3 regions of the Tardiphaga sp. 813_E8_N1_3 genome follow, and region 1 is predicted to be linked to each of the others. Evidence: riboswitches for the same ligand, from Rfam matches in the RefSeq annotation. Region 1 holds a riboswitch; each other region holds the start of a gene.
What was found. Region 1 has a riboswitch for cobalamin ahead of metE (5-methyltetrahydropteroyltriglutamate--homocysteine S-methyltransferase). Riboswitches for the same ligand answer to the same signal wherever they lie in the genome.
Positions count from the first base shown of each region.

Region 1 (7,797 bases):
CGAATGCGCATTCTCTGCACCAATGACGACGGCATTCACGCCCCCGGCCTGAAGATCATCGAGCAGATCGCCAAGGAATTGTCCGATGACGTCTGGGTGGTGGCGCCCGAACTCGATCAGTCAGGTGTGTCGCATTCATTGTCGCTGAACGATCCGTTGCGGCTGCGCGAAGTCGGCCCGCGGCATTATGCCGTGCGCGGCACGCCGACCGACTGCGTCATCATGGGGGCGCGTCATATCCTGAAAGACAAGCAGCCAGATCTCGTATTGTCCGGCGTCAACAAGGGCCGCAACGTCGCCGAGGACGTGGTCTATTCCGGTACCATCGCCGGTGCGCTCGAGGGCACCATTCTCGGCATTCCGTCGGTGGCGTTGAGCCAGGAATTCTCGATGGAAACGCGTCACAATCCGCAATGGGAGACCGCGCTGAAATTCGGACCTGACGTGCTGCGTAAGGTCATCAAGGCGAGCGTGCCGAAGAACACCGTCATCAACGTCAACTTCCCGGCCTGCGCGGCCGACGAGGTGAAAGGTGTCGTCGTCACCCGGCAGGGCAAGCGCAATCAGGGCTTTCTGCGCGTCGATGAGCGGCGGGATGGCCGCAACAATCCGTATTTCTGGATCGGTTTCGAGCGCATCGTCGCCGCGGAAGCCCCGCTGGAGGGTACCGATCTCGCAGCGCTTGCTGCGCGCTATGTCTCGGTCACGCCGCTGCGTCTCGATCGCACGGACGATGTGTTCTCCGAAGCGTTGACCAAGGCGCTTGGCTGAGATTTCGAGGTAGGCGAGTGGGCTCGCCTAAACCGCAACGCCCTTGAGCGTCGTGGACAGCACCTGTGCCAGCGTTTCCATCTGGAAGGGCTTCTGCAGCGTCGGGCGGTCACGAAATTCTTCCGGCAGGCCTTGCGCGCCATAACCAGTCGCGAAGATGAACGGGCGGTTGCGCGATGCGATCACTTCGGCGACCGGCGAAATCACCTTGCCATTGACGTTGACGTCGAGGATCGCAATGTCGAATTTGGCAGTACCAGCCAGCTTGATCGCTTCGTTGATGTCACCGGCTTCGGCGGCCACGCTGTAGCCGAGTTCCTCAAGCATATCGGCGACCATCATGCGTATCATGACCTCGTCTTCGACCAGGAAGACGGAGCCGCCCGGCGGGTTCGTTGCAGTCATGGCCGGTTTCCTTGCCCCAATCCTCTGAACAAAATCGCAAATTCCCGGGTTGAACGCAATCTCGACGCATTGCCATTTTCGTGACCCAAAGACGCATGTCGCGTATTCGGTCCCGGATAGAGCAAGACCTGGATGTCAGCGCCCCGCCCATAACAGGCTGCTATGCTGTCGGTTCCGCGCGCGGAACAATAAAAGTTGTCGTGGGGCTATCCCGGTTCCGATCGCAGAATACATCAATCTATCTTTGCTAGATCGAGAGTGTTTCTAACCTGTGCTGCGTGAGGCCTTTCCATGATTACCGTCGGACAGCCGCCTGAACAGATGATGTTTCAGCTTGGTCTGCGGCGCCGTGGGATCAGCGATCGGCTGGTGCTGCGCGCAATGGAGGATGTTCCGCGCGATCGCTTCGTCGAGCCGAACGATCGTGCCCATGCCTGGCGGGATACGGCCTTGGCCATTGCCTGCGGTCAGACCATCAGCCAGCCCTTCGTGGTGGCCTATATGACCGAACAGCTGCAATTGAATGCTGGTCACCGTGTGCTCGAGGTCGGCACGGGATCGGGCTACCAGGCCGCGATCCTGTCAAAGCTCGTCCGCGACGTGCTCAGCATCGAGCGTTATCGTACGCTGGCCGATGCCGCCCGGACCCGGTTGGAGGCACTCGGCCTCCACAATATCGAGGTCATGCTCGGCGATGGCCTCAATCCGGCTGCCAATCTGGGATCGTTCGACCGGATCATCGTGACCGCCGCCGTGGAGGAGGTGCCCGTGGCGTTGACCGACCGGCTTGAGGAGGACGGCATTCTGGTTGCGCCGGTTGGTCCTCATAATGGCGTCCAGACCCTGGTCCGGATCCGCAAAACCGGGGATGGATTGGAGCGAAAGGAGCTTGTGGACGTGCGTTTTGTGCCAGCACTTCCGGGCATCGCGCGCGAGCTCTGAAAAAAAGTTCGTGAACGACTGTCACGTGTTGGTCGCAAGGTTAAAGGCTTGGTAACGGAGACGGTGTTTACTCAATTCAGTTGTTTGTTGCGTATGAGTGAGTAACCAATGTCCAGCGTTGTCGAGTTGCTTTACTCGCGTCGCGCTCCGCAGGTCGCGGTGCTGGCGCTGATGTCTATCGGTTTTGCGGGCTGCAGCGCCGACATGCAGACGCGTCTGTCTCAGAATCCAAGTTTTGACTCGGGGCAGTCCCGTGGCTTTGGCTGGCAAGGCGAAACCACCGGCTCGGTGCCGCAGCGGGCACCACGCGCGCCGGTCGAGCGCCAGGAACTGCCGCAGTATCAGCGCCCGGCCTATAATCCGCAGCCGCAGTATCAATCCCAGGCTTTGCCGCCGCCGATCTCGGCGCCGCAATCCTATCCGGCAGCTCGTCCGGTTGCGTCGGCTGCTCCCGTTAGCGGGGGCGGTAACGGTATGTATACGCCGCCGCCCGCACGTGCGCCGATCGAAACCACCGGCTCCACGGCGCCGCGCTCGGTTGCAGCGACCAACGGGCTTGCCCGTGATGGCGGCACCTCGATCATCGTCGGCACCAGCGATACGCTCGATGGTCTGGCGAAGCGCTACAATGTCTCGTCGGCCGCGATCCTGCAGGCCAATGGCTACAAGGGGCCGCGCGCGTTGTCGCCCGGCCAGTCGCTGATCATTCCGCGCCAGGGCGCCGCCGCAACTCCGGCCGTTGCCGCTGCTCCGAGCAAACCTGCCGCCGGCGCATCGACCACGCATTTCGTCAATCGCGGCGATACGCTGATGAGCATCTCGCGCCGGAACAACGTGCCGGTCGCCGAACTCGCGCGCGCCAATGGTTTGGCGCCGAACGCCCAGCTGAAGCTTGGTAGCAAAATCAACGTGCCCGGCGCACGTACTACGGCTTCTGCAGCTCCTGCAGCCGCGCCGCTCGCTGCGCCCGTCGCAGCCGTGACGGCTGCTCCGGCTGGCGCGGTCACGTCCGCTGCCGTGGCCCGTGTTGCTTCTGCCGAACCCGCACAGAAGGCCCGTCTCGCAAGTGCAACGACGACGCCTGAAGAAACCACGCCGGAATCGCCGACTAAAGCCGCTGACGCAACCGGCGCTTTGCCGACGTTCCGTTGGCCGGTGCGCGGCCGCGTGGTCACAGGCTACGGCGCTAAGACCAATGGCAAGTCCAATGACGGCATCAACGTCGCCGTGCCGGAAGGCACGCCGATCAAGGCTGCCGAAGATGGCGTCGTTGCCTATTCCGGCAACGAGCTGAAGGGTTACGGCAATCTGGTTCTCGTTCGTCACTCCAACGGCTACGTCACCGCATATGCCCATGCGAGTGAGCTGATGGTGAAGCGTGGTGAGACCATCAAGCGCGGTCAGGTGATCGGCAAGTCCGGCCAGTCCGGCGAAGTCACGTCGCCGCAGCTTCACTTCGAAATCCGCAAGGGATCGTCGCCGGTCGATCCGCTGCAGTTCCTCAACGGCGCGTAAACGCAATCCACGAAGTGTAGTTTGCATTCACACAAGCCCGGCCTCGTGCCGGGCTTGATGCGTTTGACCTCGGGGCTGCGGCCCACGCCAGCTCCGGAATCTTCAACGCGCCGCTGCGTGTGGGCAGAGTTAGCTCGCGCGAGCTCTGTTGACTGCCGCGCGATGTTGCCCATATGTGAACCTGTCGTGGTTCTTCGGGAAGGTTTGCCCGAAGCTAAGAGGGAAGCCGGTGAGGCGTTAAGCCAAGGCCGGAGCTGCCCCCGCAACTGTAAGCGGTGAGCCGCTGTCCATTAAAGTCACTGAGGCCCGCAAAGGTTTTGGGAAGGCCGGACAGCAGCATTGACCCGCGAGCCAGGAGACCTGCCTCGACAACATAAACGTCCTCGGGCGGGGTGTCCCGGTGGTGCGGTTGCGATTCCGCGACTGCCGTCGTGGAATCCAGACGTGTCACTTTGGCCTTTTGCCCCCAATCATTGGGGTTAAGCCATGTCTACTGTGTCAAAGTCTACCTCTTCAAAATCAACTACCTCACTCCCTGTTGCTACATTGGGCACGCCACGGATCGGTCCGCGGCGTGAGCTCAAGATGGCGCTGGAAAGTTATTGGTCCGGTGCAATCGACGAGAATGCGCTGATCGATGTCGGCGTCGGGCTGCGTGCCGCCAACTGGGCGCGCCAGAAGTCGCTCGGGGTCACGGTCATGCCGTCGAACGACTTCTCTTTCTACGATCAAGTGCTCGATACCAGCGTCATGGTCGGCGCCATTCCCAAAGTCTATGGCTGGACCGGCGGGGATGTTTCCTTCGCCACCTACTTTGCCATAGCGCGCGGATCACAAGGCGCCGCGCATGACGAGGCCTGTAAGCATGGCTCTCACACGCATGATGCGTCCCACGGTGTGCCAGCGCAGGAGATGACCAAGTGGTTTGATACCAACTACCACTTCATGGTGCCGGAACTGACGCCAGATCAAACCTTCTGTCTCGCGTCGCGCAAGCCAATCAAAGAATATGAGGAAGCGAGATCGCTGGGCTATCAGACGCGGCCTGTGCTGGTCGGGCCTGTGACCTATCTGAAGCTTGCCAAGAGTGCAGATGCGTCATTCGATCCGGTGACGCTACTCGATCGATTGCTACCTGTTTACGTCGAAGTGCTCGGAGAATTGGCCGACAGAGGCGCCGAATGGGTGCAACTGGATGAGCCATGTCTGGTGCTCGATCTCGACACGTCGGCCCAGCAGGCGCTGCAGCGGACTTATGCGGCTTTTGCCGAAGCGGTCCCGCAGCTCAGGATCATGCTGAACACTTACTTTGGCGAACTTGGCGATAACCTCGATCTGGCCCTATCGCTTCCCGTCGCCGGGCTTCATCTCGATCTGGTCCGTGGATCGGAGCAGTTTGACGAAGTCGCTGCGAAGGCACGAAAGGACCTGATCCTCTCACTCGGCGTGATCGACGGCCGCAATATCTGGCGGTCCGATCTGTCCAGCCTGCTCGATGGGCTGGAGCCCATGGTCGATCTGCTGGGGCGGCATCGCGTTGAGCTCGCGCCATCCTGTTCGCTATTGCATGTGCCGATCGATCTGGGCCTTGAGACTGATCTCGATCCGGACGTCAAAAGCTGGCTGGCCTTTTCGATCCAGAAGATGGAAGAGCTGGCCGCACTTGGAGCAGCACTGGCTGGCAGTCGCGCTGATGTTGCCGCAACGCTCGCGGCCTCGGATGCCGCGGCGGCCGCGCGACTGGCATCGTCGAAAATCCACGACCTAGCGGTCGCGAAGCGCGTCGCCTCGGTTGATGTGACCATGCGTCGGCGCGGCAGTGACTTTGCCTCACGGACGGGTGAACAGCATCAACGCTTCAAGCTACCGGCATTCCCGACAACAACCATCGGCTCGTTTCCGCAGACCCCGGAAGTGAGAAACGCGCGCGGGGCTAATGTCAGGGGCACGCTCAGCGATGCCGCCTACAAGACGTTCCTGCAGAACCAGACGGCGAGGGCTGTTCGCTGGCAGGAGAATATCGGTCTCGACGTGCTGGTGCATGGCGAGTTCGAGCGCAACGACATGGTGCAGTATTTCGGCGAGCAGCTCTCCGGCTTCGCCTTCACCAAACACGGCTGGGTGCAGTCCTATGGCTCCCGCTACGTGCGGCCTCCCGTGCTGTTCGGAGACGTGTCCCGACCGCATCCCATGACCGTCGAATGGTGGCAATATTCGCAGTCGCTGACCGAGCGGCCGATGAAGGCAATGCTGACGGGACCTGTCACGATCCTGAACTGGTCATTCGTGCGTGACGACATTCCCCGCGAAGTCGCCTGTCACCAGATCGCGCTCGCGATACGCGATGAGGTGGCCGATCTCGAAAAAGCTGGAGCCGGCATGATCCAGATCGACGAAGCGGCACTACGCGAAGGGCTTCCGCTGCGCAAATCGGAATGGAAGTCCTATCTCGATTGGGCCGTGGAGAGCTTCCGCATCTGCTCGTCAGGCGTGCGGGATGACACGCAGATCCATACGCATATGTGCTACTCGGAGTTCAACGACATCATCGATGCGATCGGTGCCATGGACGCCGATGTGATCTCCATCGAAACGTCACGTTCGAAGATGGAGTTGCTTGATGCGTTCCGGACCTACAAATATCCGAACGAGATCGGCCCAGGCGTTTACGACATCCACTCGCCGCGGGTGCCTGAAACGCGCGACATGGTCGATCTGCTCAAGCTGGCCCGGCAGCAGCTGGCGGACTCCCAGCTCTGGATCAATCCCGATTGCGGACTGAAGACCCGGAAATGGGAGGAGGTGCGGCCTGCGCTCGTGAATATGGTCGCGGCGGCGCGCGAGTTGCGAAACCTCGCCTAGAGCAAGTCGAATGCCGCCCCGTCGTCATGACGGGGCGGCATTCGCCGGTCACTTAACTGCCGGTTACTTCGTCGCCAGCTTCACGCCGAGACGGCCGGCGAGCTCCTGCACAAACTGCCAGGCGACGCGACCCGAACGCGAGCCGCGGGTGGTAGACCATTCCAGTGCGTCGCGCTCCAGCCCGGCAGCGTCGGTCTTGATGCCGTAATGGCTGCAATAGCCGCGCACCATGTCGAGATATTCGTCCTGGCTGCACTTGTGGAAGCCGAGCCACAGGCCGAAACGATCCGACAGCGACACTTTCTCCTCGACGGCTTCGCCGGGATTGATCGCGGTCGAGCGCTCGTTCTCGATCATCTCGCGCGCCAGCAGATGGCGGCGGTTCGACGTTGCATAGAGAATGACGTTATCCGGCCGGCCTTCGATGCCGCCTTCGAGCACAGCCTTGAGCGACTTGTAGGACGCGTCATTGCCGTCGAAAGAGAGATCGTCGCAGAACACGATGAAATAGAAATCCGAGGCGCGGATCTGCTCCATCAACGCCGGCAGGCTCTCGATGTCCTCGCGATGGATCTCGACCAGCTTCAAGCGGCCGGCAACGGATTTGCTGGCATTGACCGAGGCATGCGCCGCCTTGACCAGCGACGACTTGCCCATGCCCCGCGCGCCCCAGAGCAGCGCGTTATTGGCCGGCAGGCCGTTGGCGAAACGCCGGGTATTCTCGATCAGGGTGTCGACCTGCTGATTGATGCCCTGCAGCAAGCCGATATCGACCCTCGAGACCTTCGGCACGGGAGCCAGGCGGCCGTCGGGATGCCATATGAAGGCCTCGGCGCTGGCCAGAGAATCGGCATTGGAGCGCTTCGGCGCTGCGGCGGCCATGCCCGCGGCAATGGCCTCAAGGGCGAGCGCAATCCGCTCCTCCATGGGGGGAGCGGCGGCTGGTCGCGGACGTTTTGCCGCGGGCTTGACCGCGCGGGTCACAGCGGCCTTTTTGACAGGGCGGCGGCTTGTTTTATTGGGCTTTTTTGACATTTTTGACTTTCCTCAGGCCGCACCCATATCGAGGCCGGAACGCATCCGCAAGCGGTACAAATCGCAGACAAATCAGAGGGTTTACCGCCGTTGCAATTGGGACGCCGGCCGCTATAGTCCGCGCGAATTTGCCCAACCGGCCGAACGCCGACGCGTCGCCGGTTATTCCCCAGCGTTCACGAGGACTTCCCGATGTTCATTACCCCTGCGTTTGCCCAGGCTGCAGCCGGCGGCGACACCAACAGCATGCTGATGTCGCTGCTGCCT
Region 1 is NZ_JBPWQE010000001.1:2,863,836-2,871,632, reverse strand. It holds gene surE (5'/3'-nucleotidase SurE) at 4-771, shown strand; gene AB8A33_RS13720 (response regulator) at 799-1,176, opposite strand; gene AB8A33_RS13715 (protein-L-isoaspartate(D-aspartate) O-methyltransferase) at 1,468-2,118, shown strand; gene AB8A33_RS13710 (peptidoglycan DD-metalloendopeptidase family protein) at 2,227-3,633, shown strand; cobalamin riboswitch at 3,804-4,015, shown strand; gene metE (5-methyltetrahydropteroyltriglutamate--homocysteine S-methyltransferase) at 4,120-6,495, shown strand; gene AB8A33_RS13700 (ATP-binding protein) at 6,559-7,530, opposite strand; gene yajC (preprotein translocase subunit YajC) at 7,723-7,797, shown strand, end outside.

Region 2 (7,797 bases), 1.7 Mb from region 1:
GCCGCGTCGCTGAAGAGCTGATCTTCGGCCGCAACAAGGTCACTTCTGGTGCATCGTCGGACATCGAGCAGGCAACGCGGCTGGCTCGTATGATGGTCACCCGCTGGGGTCTCTCGGAAGAACTCGGCACGGTCGCTTATGGCGATAACAATGACGAAGTGTTCCTCGGCATGCAGATGGGTCGCCAGCAGAACGTCTCGGAATCGACCGCGCAAAAGATCGACTCCGAAGTGAAGCGTCTGGTCGCGGAAGGCTATGACGAGGCGACCAAGATCCTCACCGAGCGCCGCGAAGACCTGGAAACGCTGGCCAAGGGTCTGCTGGAATTCGAAACCCTGTCGGGCGACGAGATCGGCGATCTCCTGAACGGCAAGAAGCCGAACCGCGAGTCGGTGCTCGAGCCGTCGGGTCCGCGCACCTCCGCCGTGCCGCCCGCCGGCAAGCCCCGTCCGCGTCCGGATGGTGGACTGGAGCCGCAGCCGCAGGCGTAAAGTCGTCACACGTAAACATGCAAAACGCGGCCGAAAGGCCGCGTTTTTTTTGTTTCTGCCTCGGATCGTGGTGCACGGCACCGGACTACGCATCTACACCATTTAAGCTTTCCTCAAGCTTCCGCAGGCACCGTAGCGCCACATAGATCGTGCTTCGGGGACCGCATGACGACGACGAAGTTGAACCTGACAGAGCCGGGACGTGGGCCGATTCCGTCCGCGTTGTTGATCGTCTGTGTGACTCTCGCCGCCGTCCATATCCTGTTCTTTCCGATGTATTTCGGCCGCGGCTGGATCATCGAGGCGGATGGGCTGGGTCAGCCGACCGATTTCGTCAATGTCTGGTCCGCGGGCCGCTCGGTGCTCGATGGCCTGCCGGCTTTGGCTTATGACTGGGACATCCAGAAGAAGATCCAGGTCGCCGTGCTCGGCCAGACCTATCCCGGCAATTTCGGCTGGCATTATCCACCGCCGTTCCTGTTCATCGCAGGATTACTCGCCAAGCTGCCTTATCCGGTCGCTTTCATCGCATGGGTCGTCGCCAGCGCCGTGCCCTATCTGCTTGTAATGCGCGCGATCGTTGGTCGCCCCTTTGGCCTGCTGCTCGCCGCCGCTTTTCCTGTCGTGCTCGCCAATGTGCTCGTCGGGCAGAATGGCTTTCTCACTGCGTCACTGGTCGGCGGCATGTTGGTGCTGCTGCCGACGCGGCCGGTGCTGTCGGGCATCTGTCTCGGTCTGCTCAGCTACAAGCCGCAATATGGCCTCTTGTACCCATTGGCGCTGATCGCCGCCGCGCAGTGGCGCGCGTTCATTAGCGCAGGTGTCACCACGGTCGCGCTTGCCGGTGCCTCGTGGCTCGCTTTTGGCACCGAGAGCTGGCAGGCTTTCTTCCACTGGATTCCGATGTTCTCGCAGGCCTTTCTGGTCGAAGGCCGCGCGCCGTGGGGCAAGATGCAGAGCCTGTTCGCGCTGGTGCGCTTCTTCGATGGCAGCGAGAGATTGGCCTGGACGCTGCAATGGATGCTCATCGCGTCCCTCGCGGTATCGCTTGCCTGGCTGTGGCGCAGCCGCGTGCGCTACGAGTGGAAGGCGGCAGCCTTGGCGACGGCGACTCTGCTGGCGACGCCCTATCTGTTTCTCTACGACGTGATGGTTCTCGCGATCGCGTTCGGCTTCATCGTCCGCGTCGGCCTGTCGAAGGGCTTCCTCGGCTACGAATTGCCGATGCTCGGTCTCGCGACGGTGGCGCTCATTGCCTATCAATTTGCCGTTTCGCCCACTGGCTTGGCCGCGATGTTGCTCGTGGTCGTCTTGATCGGACTTCGCATCCGCGATTCACTCGGCGCCAACGGTGCCATGATCTCGACCGTCGCTGGATCAGGAGTTGTCCACGGTACCAACAGCCCGGCCTGATTTGTTGTCGTGACTCTGAATGCTCGCTTGACACCTCGCCGCGGATCACACCAAATGTAGACGTCACGGTCCGCCATGTCGCAAGATTTGGTGGCTAAGAGGGAAGTCGGTGAAGACGCTGTTTTTGCGTCACATTCCGGCGCTGCCCCCGCAACTGTAAGCAGTGAGTCTGTTTCGATTGAAGTCACTGATGCGTAAGCATCGGGAAGGCTGAAAACAGACATTGACCTGCGAGCCAGGAGACCTGCCGCGACACCAGAACGTCTATGGGCGGGGTGTCCCAGCGGTCGCTTGCAGGCAATGCCGGCGGATTTCCGCCGTGTATTTTGCAGCGTCCTTTCGGCCCCAGCCCCCATTGCTTGATGCATCACACGGGGTCTTGCCGATGCCTAATTCATCTTCCGTCTTATCCAATGGCCGCGATGCGGCTCATGCGCCGCTGATTCAACTGTCGCCGGAAACGCTCGCTGCGCCCGCGCGCGAACCCTCGATGCAGATCATCCGCCGCAACGGCACGGTGTCGCCGTTCGACGGCAGCAAGATTTCCGTCGCAATAACCAAGGCCTTTCTGGCAGTCGAGGGCCATACGGCGGCCGCATCGCGCCGCGTCCATGAGGCGGTGGAACAGTTGACCGGCGAAGTCGTGGCTGCGTTGACGCGCCGCGTCGGTGAAGGCCGCACCTTCCACATCGAGGACGTGCAGGATCAGGTCGAGCTGGCGCTGATGCGCAGCGAGCACCACAAGGTGGCCCGCGCCTATGTGCTGTATCGCGAGGAACGCGCCCGTACCCGCGCCGAGGAACTGGCCGCCAAGCCGGCGCTCGTCTCCACTGCCCCGGTGCTGCATGTCACGCTCGCGAATGGCACCCGCGCGCCGCTCGATTCGGCGCGTCTGGCGCTGATCGTCAACGAAGCCTGCGCCGGCTTCGACAGCGTCGATGCTGCGCCCGTGCTGGAGGAAACCCGCCGCAATCTCTATGACGGCATTACGCTGGATGAGCTGGCGCTGGCCGGCATCATGGCCGCGCGCACGCTGGTGGAGCAGGAGCCGAACTACACCTTCGTCAGCGCCCGCCTGCTGCTCGACAAGCTGCGCACGGAAGTCCTGTCCTTTGTCGGAGGCACGCCGACGCACGCGTCGCAGGCCGATATGACGACGCGTTACGCCGAATATTTCGGCGCCTATATCAAGACCGGCATTGCGGCCGAGCTGCTCGATCCTGAACTCGCGCGTTTCGATCTCAAGCGAATCGCCGCCGCGCTGAAGCCGGATGGGGACCTTCAGTTCCAGTTCCTGGGCTTGCAGACGCTCTATGACCGTTACTTCCTGCATGTGCAGGGCAATCGCATCGAATTGCCGCAGGCCTTCTTCATGCGCGTTGCCATGGGCCTCGCGCTGCGCGAAATCGACCGCGAAGCCCGCGCCATCGAATTCTACAATCTGCTGTCGTCGTTCGACTTCATGGCCTCGACGCCAACGCTGTTCAATGCGGGCACGCAGCGGCCGCAACTGTCGTCCTGCTTCCTCACCACGGTGGCCGACGATCTCGACGGCATCTTCAAGTCGGTAAAGGACAATGCACTGCTGGCGAAATATTCCGGTGGTCTCGGCAATGACTGGACGCGCGTGCGCGGTCTCGGCGCCCACATCAAGGGCACCAATGGCGAGAGCCAGGGCGTGGTCCCGTTCCTAAAGGTTGCCAATGACACGGCCATCGCCGTCAATCAGGGCGGCAAGCGCAAGGGCGCGGTGTGCGCCTATCTGGAAACCTGGCACATCGACATCGAAGAGTTCTTGGATCTTCGCAAGAACACCGGCGACGATCGCCGCCGCACCCATGACATGAACACCGCCAACTGGGTGCCGGATCTGTTCATGCAGCGCGTCGAAGCTGATGGCGAATGGACACTGTTCTCGCCCGACGAGACGCCGGAGCTGCACGACCTCTATGGCAAGCCCTTTGCCGAACGTTATGCGGCCTATGAGGAGAAGGCTGCGCGCGGCGAGATCCGCGTGTTCAAGAAGGTGCGTGCGACTGATCTCTGGCGCCGCATGCTGACCATGGTGTTCGAGACCGGCCATCCCTGGATCACCTTCAAGGATCCCTGCAACCTGCGTTCGCCGCAGCAGCATGCTGGCGTGATCCATTCGTCGAATCTCTGCACCGAGATCACGCTGAACACGTCGGACGACGAAGTCGCCGTCTGCAATCTCGGCTCGGTGAACCTGCTCAATCACATCGGCAAGGATGGTCTCGACCATGCGCAGCTCAAGCGCACCGTGACGACCGCGATGCGCATGCTCGACAATGTCATCGACATCAATTTCTACACCATCCCGGAAGCGCGCCGCTCGAACCTCAAGCATCGTCCGGTGGGTCTTGGCCTGATGGGCTTCCAGGATGCGCTGCAGGTCCAGGGCATCGCGATGGCGTCGGACGCGGCCGTGGCCTTTGCCGACACCAGCATGGAAGCGATTGCCTTCCATTCCATCTCGGCCTCGGTCGATCTCGCCGCCGAGCGCGGTCGCTATCCGTCCTTCGACGGATCGCTGTGGAGCCGCGGCATCCTGCCGATCGACTCCATAGAAATCCTCGCGGAGGCGCGGGGCGGCGTGCAGATGGATCGTTCGATCACGCTCGACTGGAGCGGCCTGCGTGCACGGGTGAAAGACACCGGCATGCGCAATTCCAACGTGATGGCGATCGCGCCGACGGCGACGATCTCCAACATCTGCGGCGTCGCGCAGTCGATCGAGCCGGCCTATCAGAACCTCTATGTCAAATCGAACATGTCAGGTGATTTCACGGTGGTGAACGCCTTCCTTGTGCGCGATCTGAAAAAGAGGGGCCTGTGGGACGAAGTCATGGTCTCCGACCTGAAATATTTCGACGGCAGTGTCGGGTCGATCGACCGCGTGCCCGATGACCTCAAGGCGCTCTATGCGACCTCGTTCGAGATCGATAGTGCATGGTTGATCGAGGCGGCCTCGCGCCGGCAGAAATGGATCGATCAGGCGCAGTCGCTCAATCTCTATATTGCCAACCCATCCGGCAAGAAGCTCGACCAGCTCTATCGCCTGGCCTGGACGCTGGGATTGAAGACGACCTACTACCTGCGCTCGCGCAGTGCCACGCATGTGGAGAAGTCGACGCTGAAGGGCACCGACGGCAAGCTCAATGCCGTGTCAGCAACGGTCGCAGCAGCGAAGACGGCGGGGGCGCCGATCCTCGTTCAGCCGTCTGCCGTCACCGCGCCAGAGCTGAACGTCGCAATGGCCTGCTCGATCGACAATCCCGAATGCGAGGCGTGCCAGTAAGGCACGCTTCACTCAGCGTCATTGCGAGGAGCCTCTTGGCGACGAAGCAATCCAGTCTTTCGTCTTGAGGCGTCTGGATTGCTTTGCTTCGCTCGCAATCACGGCACAAAACATTTCGCTCTCTCCGCGCTCGGCGCGACCGATTTCCAAGGATATCTTTTATGCTCGACTGGTCCGACACTTCATCCGCCTCCAAGGCGCCCGCCTTCATCCCGCTCCCGGAAACACCCATCGATCAAACCGGTCTCGGCACCATCGATCGCTCCGGCGGCCGCGTCTCGGTGGACGAGAAGCGCATGATCAATTGCCGTGCTGACGTCAACCAACTGCTGCCGCTGAAATACAAATGGGCGTGGGAGAAGTATCTCGCCGGCTGTAACAATCACTGGATGCCGACCGAAGTCTCGATGCAGGCCGATATCGCGCTGTGGAAGTCACGCGATGGCCTGACCGAGGACGAGCGCCGCGCGATCAAGCGTAATCTCGGCTTCTTCGCGGCATCGGAAAGTCTTGTCGCCAACAACATCGTGCTGGCGATCTATCGTCACCTCACCAATCCGGAATGCCGGCAATATCTGCTGCGACAGTCGTTCGAGGAAGCCGTGCACACCCACACATTCCAGTACATCGTCGAGAGTCTCGGCCTCGATGAGGGCGAGCTGTTCAACATGTATCGCGAGGTGCCGTCGATCACCGAGAAGGCGGCCTGGGCTCTCAAGCACACCCAGCATCTCGACGATCCCGACTTCAAGACCGGTACACCGGAGACCGATCAGGCCTTCATGCGCGATCTTGTCGCCTTCTATGTGATCTTCGAAGGCATGTGGTTCTATACCGGCTTTGCGCAGATCCTGTCGCTCGGCCGCCGCAACAAGATGGTCGGTATCGCCGAACAGTATCAGTACATCCTGCGCGATGAATCGATTCACCTGAACTTCGGTATCGATGTCATCAACCAGATCAAGATCGAGAATCCGCATCTCTGGACCAAGGCGTTCCAGGAGGAAATCCGCGACATGATCCGCACGGCCGCCGAGCTTGAAGCAGCCTATGGTCGAGATACCATGCCGCGTGGCTTCCTCGGACTGAATGCGGCGCTGTGCGAGACCTATATGCACTTCATCGCCAACCGTCGCTGCGCCCAGATCGGCCTCGCGCCGGTGTTCAACGAGACGGAAAATCCGTTCCCGTGGATGTCGGAAGCCATGGACCTGAAGAAGGAGAAGAACTTCTTCGAGACCCGGGTGATCGAATACCAAAATGGTGGCGCGCTGAACTGGGAGTAGTCTTTGGTCTCATATCCGCCGCTGCATGGCGCATATGAATCCGCATCGCTTGACCTGATCGCGTGATGCCCGCAGGCATGATCTCGCCTTTCGGCATCACGCGGATCAGTCGATGCACGCCACCCACATCCCTAAAGCACCAGCCTATTGGTCGACGGCTGCTATCGTGCCCGGCATCATCGCTATCGGGCCGATGCTGCCCGGCACGCTCGCTTTCGGCATGGCGTTCGGTGCGTTGTGTGCGCAGAAGAACCTCTCGCTCGTCGAAGTCGAAGTGATGATGGCGACGGTCTATGGCGGGCTATCGCAATTTGTTGCGGTGCAGTCATGGCCTGATGTTTTGACGCCGGGCGCGATCGCGACGCTGGCGCTGCTGACGCTCACGGTGAACATCCGCTTCTTCCTGATGAGTGCGACGCTGCGCCCGTGGTTCGGCACGCTGCCGGCCTGGCAGGCCTATCCGTCGATGCTGCTGGTGACCGACGGCGGCTGGCTCGCCGCGATGCGCTATCGCGATCATGGCGGGGCCGATGCGTCGTTCTATCTCGGCGGCGGTATCGTGCTGTATTTCACCTGGCTGTTTTCGGCGATCCCGGGCTTCTTGCTCGCCGAGCAACTCACTGACCCGAGAAAGTATGGCGTCGATCTGGTGATGCCGGCCTTCTATGCCGCGATGCTGGTGCCCGCATGGAAGGGTCCCCGCTGTGCCATTCCTTGGGTTGTGTCGGGCGTCGTTGCCCTCGCGGTGCATTGGTTGGTGCCCGGCTGGTGGTTCATCATCGCCGGTGCGTTGTCAGGTGCGATCAGTGCCGGGCTGATGGATGAGCCCGAGCCGCAACGTCCGACGGATGTACCCGCATGACGGAATTCTTGCGCAGCGATGTCATGATCGCTTTCGCTGTCATGACGGCGGTCACGGTGGCCTCGCGCCTCGGTGGCTACTGGCTCATGGGTTACGTCAATGTGACGCCGCGGGTGCGGCGGATGCTCGACGCATTGCCGGGTTCGATCATCGTTGCTGCCGCGCTGCCAGTGGCCGTCAACGGCGGGCCGGTGGTGGTATTCGCCATTCTGGCCGCCATGGCTGTGACCATCATCCGCCGCAACGACTTCATTGCCGTCATCACCGGCATGGCCGTGGCTGCGGCCGCCCGCGCGCTCGGATTTGGCGGCTAGGCCTACCCGAAAAGTTGAATCCCGCCATGCGCAAAACACCTTGTCAATGAGTCTGAACTAGTGTTCAGTTCTTATCGCGAGCACCTCGGAGTTCGCTCAAAACCTTGAAGTT
Region 2 is NZ_JBPWQE010000001.1:4,555,835-4,563,631, reverse strand. It holds gene ftsH (ATP-dependent zinc metalloprotease FtsH) at 1-491, shown strand, start outside; gene AB8A33_RS21625 (glycosyltransferase family 87 protein) at 657-1,904, shown strand; cobalamin riboswitch at 1,954-2,170, shown strand; gene AB8A33_RS21620 (ribonucleoside-diphosphate reductase subunit alpha) at 2,290-5,223, shown strand; gene AB8A33_RS21615 (ribonucleotide-diphosphate reductase subunit beta) at 5,385-6,509, shown strand; gene AB8A33_RS21610 (AzlC family ABC transporter permease) at 6,622-7,371, shown strand; gene AB8A33_RS21605 (AzlD family protein) at 7,368-7,685, shown strand.
Region 2: another riboswitch for cobalamin. It lies ahead of AB8A33_RS21620 (ribonucleoside-diphosphate reductase subunit alpha); the one in region 1 lies ahead of metE (5-methyltetrahydropteroyltriglutamate--homocysteine S-methyltransferase).

Region 3 (7,797 bases), 2.6 Mb from region 1:
TTAGCCGGTTTTCGAGGCGCGAGTCCGGCAGCAGCGTTGTTGCGGCTTTCCAGAGACGATCTTGCGGCAATCTTGCGATTTCGCCGCTTGCCGGATCGATCACCGTCTTCGTGCCGTCGCGTGACGCGACGATCATCAGCGGCATCCCGTCGATCCATACGAAGCGCGCTTCGACCGCGGCTTTGTCCGCTGGTACGCGAATGGCTGCAGCGATGGTTGGCGCATCGTGGCCGGCATAGCGCTCCAATACCTCGCGTGGCGTATTGCGGTCGGCAAAAACCCGGCCGGGATCGAGCGACAGCCAGCCCGAGAACATCCAGGTCAGCACGAACAGCCCGGCGATCAGTCCGGTGATGTGATGCCACGCCATCCAGCCGCGATAGGGCGTGATGTTGCCGTTCGCATAACGTTGCTTCAGGCGCACGCGCAGAATGCCGATCCAGATTCCGGTAACGCCGACGATCAAACAGATGCCGGAGATCCACAGCACCACCAGCCGCCACAGCGGTCCGTCCTGGCGCAGCACGGTCGGATAGATCCAGTGCGGGATCGAGCCGAGCCAGTTCCAGAAGCGTTCGGTACGGCTGGTATCGAGCGCGATCTCGCCGGAGCGCGAGGAGACGTAGAGTTTGGTGCCGGCATCATCGCCGAGCGCGATGAGATACAACGGCCGCAGCGGATCGTAACGCGCGGTGACACTCCATTGGTCGCGATCGACGATTTCTTCGAGTTGCGGTGATTGGCTCGCTGGATGATAGCTTGCGACTGCAAGCGCTTGTTGTTTGGAGACGTCAGTGATGGCGCGGCCATCGATGGCAGAGATCGTTTGCCGTTTGCCGTCCCAGCCGGTCAATCGATAGACCGGCTCATCGGCGATCATGTTCAATCGCAGATCGCGCGGATAGCGCGCGGCGCCAGCCTTCTTCATCGCGTCGTCGGGAGAGAGGGTAACTTTCTCCCAGGTGATGTCAGGCAATGTCGCCAGCCGCTCCGTATCGGAGAGGTTGGGAAACGCGACATACATCATCACTACGCCGGAGATGAACCACATCGCGAAGAAGAGACAGGTGACGATGCCGACCCAGCGGTGGCCGATATACAGCCACCGCCGGAGAGTGCGTGTCAGCTTGCGTGACAAGCTCAGAACCTCACGTTGACGGCGAGTTGAGCGGTGCGTGGCATGCCGAGGACCCACTGATTGTCGCTGTAGCTCGACGTCGCGTAGATCTTGTCGAACAGGTTATAGACGCGCAGTGACACCGTGGTGTTGACGTCCGGCTTCCACTGCAGGCCGGCATTGACCAGCGTGTAGCTCGGCATTTCCAGCGTATTGGCATTGTCAGCAAAGGTCTTGCCGACGATCTGCACGCCGGCATTGGCTGACCAGTTCGCTGTGAAAGCCCATGTCGCCCAGATGTTGGAGACGTTCTGCGGGACGTTGATGGGGACGTTGCCCGCATAATTCACCCCGATGGTCGCTTGCTGGAAGTCGTCATATTTCGCGCGCAGGAAAGCGGTGTTGGCGTCGATGCGCCAGCCGTGGTCGAGCGCGAGGCCGATCGAGGCTTCGATACCTCGCGACGATTGCTGGCCGACTTGTTGTACTGTTCCGCCACCGCCGGGAATGGGAGTGATCAGATTGTTCTTCACGATCTCATAGCCTGCTAGCGTCCACTCACCGCGACCGCCCCAGAACGACTGCTTGACGCCGATCTCGGCCTGCTTGCCGGTTGCGAGATCGAATTTCGCATTGGCATTGCTCGCCGAGATCAGTCCGCCGACCGTATCCACAGCCGTCGAATACTGGCCATAGAAAGCGAGATTCTGGATCGGTGTATAGACCGCGCCGACGCGCCACGAGGTCGCAGAATAGTCCCGGGTGTAACTGTTGGCGGGTTTGCGATAGTCGGTTCGCTCAATGGTCGGCTGATCTTGGCGGACGCCCGCGATCAGCGACAATTGTTCGGTGATGGCCAGTCGATTTTCGGCGAAGAACGCGTATTGATTGGCGACGCTCCTGAAGCCGGGAATCGTCGGGTCCGGGCTGCTGAACAGGCCGGGATCGAAGTTGATCGGATCGACCGATGACGATCCGCCATAGGGCGAGTTGTTGGTGTGCTTGAAGTCGATGCGATTGACGTCGAAACCGGCCAAAAACTCATTGGCCATGCCGAGCACATGGCCCTTGAACGTGGCGTCGAAGCGATCGCCGATCTGCTGCTGGTTATGGAAGATTTCGAAATATGAGCTGCGGTCGATCTGGCCCGTTGCCGGATTGAATGCGTAGTTTTCGAGCTCTTTCCAGTGCCGCTGGCTGTACATGTAATACAGCGTGTTGCGGATCGAGATGCCGTCGGCAACCTGCCATTCGGTCTTCACCTGGCTCCAGCTGTCCTGCCAGCGGATCGTGCTGTCGCCGACATTGTAATTCTTGAAGCGCAGGGCGGGATCGAACTGTCCGTTGATCAGCGGCGTGCCGAAATAGCGCATCGGGTGGCGATCGCCGTAGTCGGTCGAGATCGTCCAGACGAGGTCTTCGGTCTGCTTGATCTGTACGGTGGCATGCAGCGCGACATTCGAGTTGTTGCCGCGATCGACCCAGCCGTCCGACATGTTACCGGTAGCCGTGATGCGGTAGGCAACGTCCTTGTTGATCGGTCCGCCGCTGTCCACCGCGATGCGGCGGGTCATGTTGCTGTCGAGCGAGATTTCGGCCTGGTTTTGCGGGATCCATGACGGCATCTTCGAGACTATGTTGATAGCGCCGCCGACGGCACCCTCGCCGAACATCACGGACGCCGGACCACGCAACACCTCGATGCGTTCGGTGGACCAAGTGTCAAACGGGAAGTTGACCGTGCCCGAAGCGACGTAGAGTCGCGTGCCATCGAGCAACATCTTCACCGAATCCACGCCGGTGAAGCCACGGGTGCTGAAGGCAACGCCGCCGTTGCCGGGATCTCCGATGGCCGTTATGCCGGTGGCGTTCTGCGTCACGGCATCGAGTACGTTCTGCTGGCCGCGTTCGGCGATGGTCTCGGCCGAGATCACCTCGACGCTGGCAGGCGTCTGCAGGCGCGTCAGGCCGAGGCGGCTGCCGGTGGATGTAGTGCCCGTGAGGTTGAGCGTCGGCGCTGCGAAGACGGGGCCTGTCGGTGTGGTAACCGGCGCGCCGGTATTGGCGGCGACATTGCGCTGCTGGCGTGAGCGCGCAGCACGCGATGCATTGCCGTTCGTGGTGCGGCGTGCGCGCTGAGGCGTCGCCGACGGCTGGACTACAACGGGATCGAGCGTCTGGCTTGGCTGTGCAGCTTGCGCCCAGCTTTCGCTCGGACACAACAAGCAGGAGAGAGCAACAGAATAAAGAAAGGGAGTATGTCGCTTCAATGCGACGGGAGAAACGGAGGTCATCTACAGGACTCGCGGTTACGTGGCACGTCACCGCAAACCAAGTCGCCCCGCTGCTTTCAAACAGGCAGTGTGACTTCCACCAGGACACCCCGCCCAATGTGCTCGCGTGTGACCACGACTGGCGGCAGGTCTCCTGGCTCACGGGTCAATGCCTGTTGCCGCCTTCCCAGGTGAATACCCAGTGGCTCTTGGCGCAGGCTCGCCGCTTACAGTTGCGGGGGCAGCCGCGGAATCGGGGGATCCCCCTCACCGCATTCCCTTTTGATCCCCGAAGGGAACCGTCGCCTTCACGTTAAGGTGAAATTTCCAAATGTGTCAATCAAGTTGCTAGTCACTCGCAACGTGTGCTGACGGGTGTTGATATTGCGCATCACCTGTCATCGCAGCGTCAAGCGATTTGCCTAGAGCCACTGGTGCCAGAGCCAGGATCAGGAGTTCGCCATGGCGTACAAGTTTTCGGTATTACGTATTTCCCGCCGTCGTTTTCTCACGCAGTCAGCTGCAGCAGGCGCAAGCTTCCTGGCGATGCCTTACCTCAGCCGCGCGGCGGATCGTCCGGCCGTATCGCATGGCGTGCAGTCCGGCGATGTCGGGACGAGCAGCGGCATGATCTGGTCGCGCGCCGATCGCCCGGCGCAGATGATAGTGGAAGTCGCCACCACCGAATCCTTCAGCAATGCGCGCATGTTGCCTGTCGTCAGGGCGCTGCCTGAAACCGATTTCACGGTGAAGCTGCTGCTCGATAATTTGCCGGCCGGGCAGGACATCTTCTACCGCGTCAAATTCTGCGATCTCTCGCATACCGACATCGTCGGCGAGCCCGTGATCGGCCGCTTCCGCACCGCGCCGGCGGATCGCCGCGATGTGTCCTTTGTTTGGGGCGGCGATGTCGCAGGCCAAGGCTGGGGCATCAATGCCGATGACGGCGGCATGGTCACCTTCGCCACCATGCGCAAGCACAATCCGGATTTCCTGATCCATTCCGGCGACACGATTTACGCTGACGGCCCGATCCTGCCCGAAGCAAAATTGCCGGACGGCACGATCTGGAAAAACACCATTACGGTGCCGGAAAAGGCGAAGGTCGCCGAGACGCTCGACGAATTCCGCGCTGCGCACAAATACAATCTGCTGGACGACAATGTTCGTGCCTTCAATGCGCAGGTGCCGATCTTCGGCCAGTGGGACGATCACGAGGTCACCAACAACTGGTCCTCATCGAAGCAGTTGCCGTCATCTTACAAAGAGCGCGACATCACGCTGCTGGCCGCGCGCGGCGCCCGTGCCTTTCACGAGATGTATCCGATCTCGGTCAACCCGACCGAACCCGGACGCGTCTATCGCACGCTCAACTACGGTCCACATCTCGATGTCTTCATGCTGGACGAGCGCAGCTATCGCGGCCCCAATGGCCCGAACCTGCAGGAGACCTATGGTCCCGATGCGTATTTCATCGGCCCGGAGCAGATGGCCTGGCTGAAGCGCGCCTTGATGGCGTCGAAGGCGACCTGGAAGGTGATCGCCTCCGACATGCCGATCGGCCTCGTCGTCTATGACAATGCCGCCGACAAGAAGGGCTCGGAAGCGATCGCGCAGGCCGACGGCCCAGTGCGGGGCCGCGAGCTGGAGATTGCCGATATCCTGCGCTTCATCAAATCGGCGGGGATCCGCAACACGGTCTGGCTGACGGCCGACGTGCATTACACGGCGGCGCATTACTACAGTCCGGAGAAGGCCCAGTTTCAGGATTTCGAGCCGTTCTGGGAGTTCGTTTCGGGCCCGTTTCACGCGGGAACTTTCGGGCCGGCGGCGCTCGACAATACCTTCGGTCCCGAGGTCCGTTTCGTGAAGGCGCCGGGGCCCGACAAGCAGAATTTGCCCCCGTCGGCCGGCATGCAGTTCTTCGGCCACGTCAAAATCGACGGCCAAAGCGGCCAAATGACCGTTACCTTGCGAGATCGGGCCGATATGGCCCTTTGGGCCACGGTTCTGGACCCGAAATTGGGCTAACCATTTGGCAGATTCGCATTGTTTTTCGGCGATTTCCCCCTATATTGCGCCGCAACGCGTCCGAGTACCCGGCCCCTTCTGGCCGGGTTTGCTTTTGGAGGGATTGCCCCAGCGCGTTTTCAGACGAGGCAGTTATCGAACGCGCTCGAGCGCAAGGCCCAACTCTAATTGATCTGGCCTTTTGTCGAGCATGTCTTGTTGAACCCGCTTAAGGGCACCCAGACCGTAACCAGAAGAAGACCTATGAACCTTCGCAACATTGCTATCATCGCCCACGTTGACCACGGCAAAACGACCCTCGTCGACAAGCTGCTGCAGCAGTCGGGCACCTACCGCGATAACCAGCGCGTCCAGGAACGCGCGATGGATTCGAACGACATCGAAAAAGAGCGCGGCATCACTATTCTCGCCAAGTGCACCTCGGTGCTGTGGGATGATGTCCAGATCAACATCGTCGACACCCCAGGCCATGCCGACTTCGGCGGTGAAGTCGAACGCATCCTGTCGATGGTCGATGGCGTGATCGTGCTCGTCGACGCTGCTGAAGGCCCGATGCCGCAGACCAAGTTCGTGGTCGGCAAGGCGCTGAAGCTCGGCCTCAAACCGATCGTCGCGATCAACAAGGTCGACCGTCAGGACGCCCGCATCACCGAAGTTGTCAACGAAGTGTTCGACCTGTTTGCAGCGCTCGACGCCACCGACGATCAGCTCGACTTCCCGATCCTGTACGGATCAGGCCGCAACGGCTGGATGGCCGACAGCCCGGACGCGTCGCATGACGTCGGCATGAAGCCGCTGTTCGATCTCGTCATCAAGCATGTCGCGCCGCCGGTGGTTGAAGAAGGTGCGTTCCGCATGCTCGGAACCATCCTCGAAGCCAACCCCTATCTCGGCCGCATCATCACCGGCCGCATCTCGGCCGGTTCGGTCAAGCCGAACCAGAGTGTCAAGGTGCTGTCGCGTGATGGCAAGGTCGTCGAAACCGGCCGTATCACCAAGATCTTGGCGTTCCGTGGTCTTGAGCGTCAGCCAGTTGAACTCGCCGAAGCCGGTGACATCGTCGCCATCGCCGGCCTGCCCAAGGGCACTGTCGCCGACACCTTCTGCGATCCGTCGGTTGAAATTCCGATCCAGGCCCAGCCGATCGATCCGCCGACCGTGTCGATGTCCTTCATCGTCAACAACTCGCCGCTCGCCGGCACCGAAGGCGACAAGGTCACCAGCCGCCTGATCCGGGACCGCTTGCTGCGCGAAGCCGAAGGCAATGTCGCGCTCAAGGTCGTCGAATCCGCCGATCGTGATGCGATGGAAGTGTCTGGTCGCGGCGAATTGCAGCTCGCGATCCTGATCGAGAACATGCGCCGCGAAGGCTTCGAACTGTCGGTGTCGCGTCCGCGCGTGGTTCTCACCAAGGACGAGAACGGCAACACGCTCGAGCCGGTCGAAGAAGTCGTCATCGACGTCGATGAGGAATTCTCCGGCGTAGTCGTTCAGAAGATGAGCGAACGCAAGGCCGAGATGATCGAGATGCGTCCGTCGGGCGGCAACCGTCTGCGTCTGGTGTTCTACGCTCCGACCCGCGGCCTGATCGGCTATCAGGGCGAACTCATGACCGATACCAAGGGTACCGCGATCATGAACCGCCTGTTCCACGACTACCTGCCCTATAAGGGCGAGATCGCTGGCCGCCGTAATGGCGTGTTGATCTCCAACGACCAGGGCGAAGCGGTTGCTTACGCCATGTTCAAGCTGGAAGATCGCGGCCCGATGATGATCGAGCCGGGCTGGAAGGTCTATAAGGGCATGATCATCGGCGAGCACACCCGCGAGAACGATCTCGAACTCAACGTTCTCAAGGGCAAGCAGCTCTCCAACATCCGCACCACGTCGAAGGACGAAGCGGTTCGCCTGACGCCGCCGATCCGCATGACGCTGGAAAAGGCGTTGGCCTATATCGAGAGCGACGAGCTGGTCGAGATCACCCCGAAGTCGATCCGCCTGCGCAAGAAGCATCTCGATGCCAACGACCGCAAGCGCGCCGAAAAGACCAAGGAAGTGATCGCGTAAGCGACGAGTTTTCTTTGGCTGGTTACGAAATGCCCGGCGAAAGCCGGGCATTTTTATTTTGCACTGTCATTCCGGGGCGACCGCGCCTCTTGCGCGGGCGAACCCGGAATCTCGAAGTGGAGTTCTCACTACATCGAGGTTCCCCGCCACTCCAATTGGAGTGGCTGAGGTTCGCTCCCTCAGCTATGCTGAGCACGCGCTCTCAGTCGCTGCAATTGCAGCGGCGGGGAACGACGAGTTTGTAGCTACCCCTTCGGCGCCCCCTGTTGCTTCAACGGATCGGCCTTCGCAAACGCCTCCATCGCCTCG
Region 3 is NZ_JBPWQE010000001.1:5,472,303-5,480,099, reverse strand. It holds gene AB8A33_RS25885 (PepSY domain-containing protein) at 1-1,138, opposite strand, end outside; gene AB8A33_RS25880 (TonB-dependent receptor) at 1,141-3,411, opposite strand; cobalamin riboswitch at 3,518-3,709, opposite strand; gene AB8A33_RS25875 (alkaline phosphatase D family protein) at 3,853-5,421, shown strand; gene typA (translational GTPase TypA) at 5,665-7,488, shown strand; gene maiA (maleylacetoacetate isomerase) at 7,734-7,797, opposite strand, start outside.
Region 3: another riboswitch for cobalamin. It lies ahead of AB8A33_RS25880 (TonB-dependent receptor); the one in region 1 lies ahead of metE (5-methyltetrahydropteroyltriglutamate--homocysteine S-methyltransferase).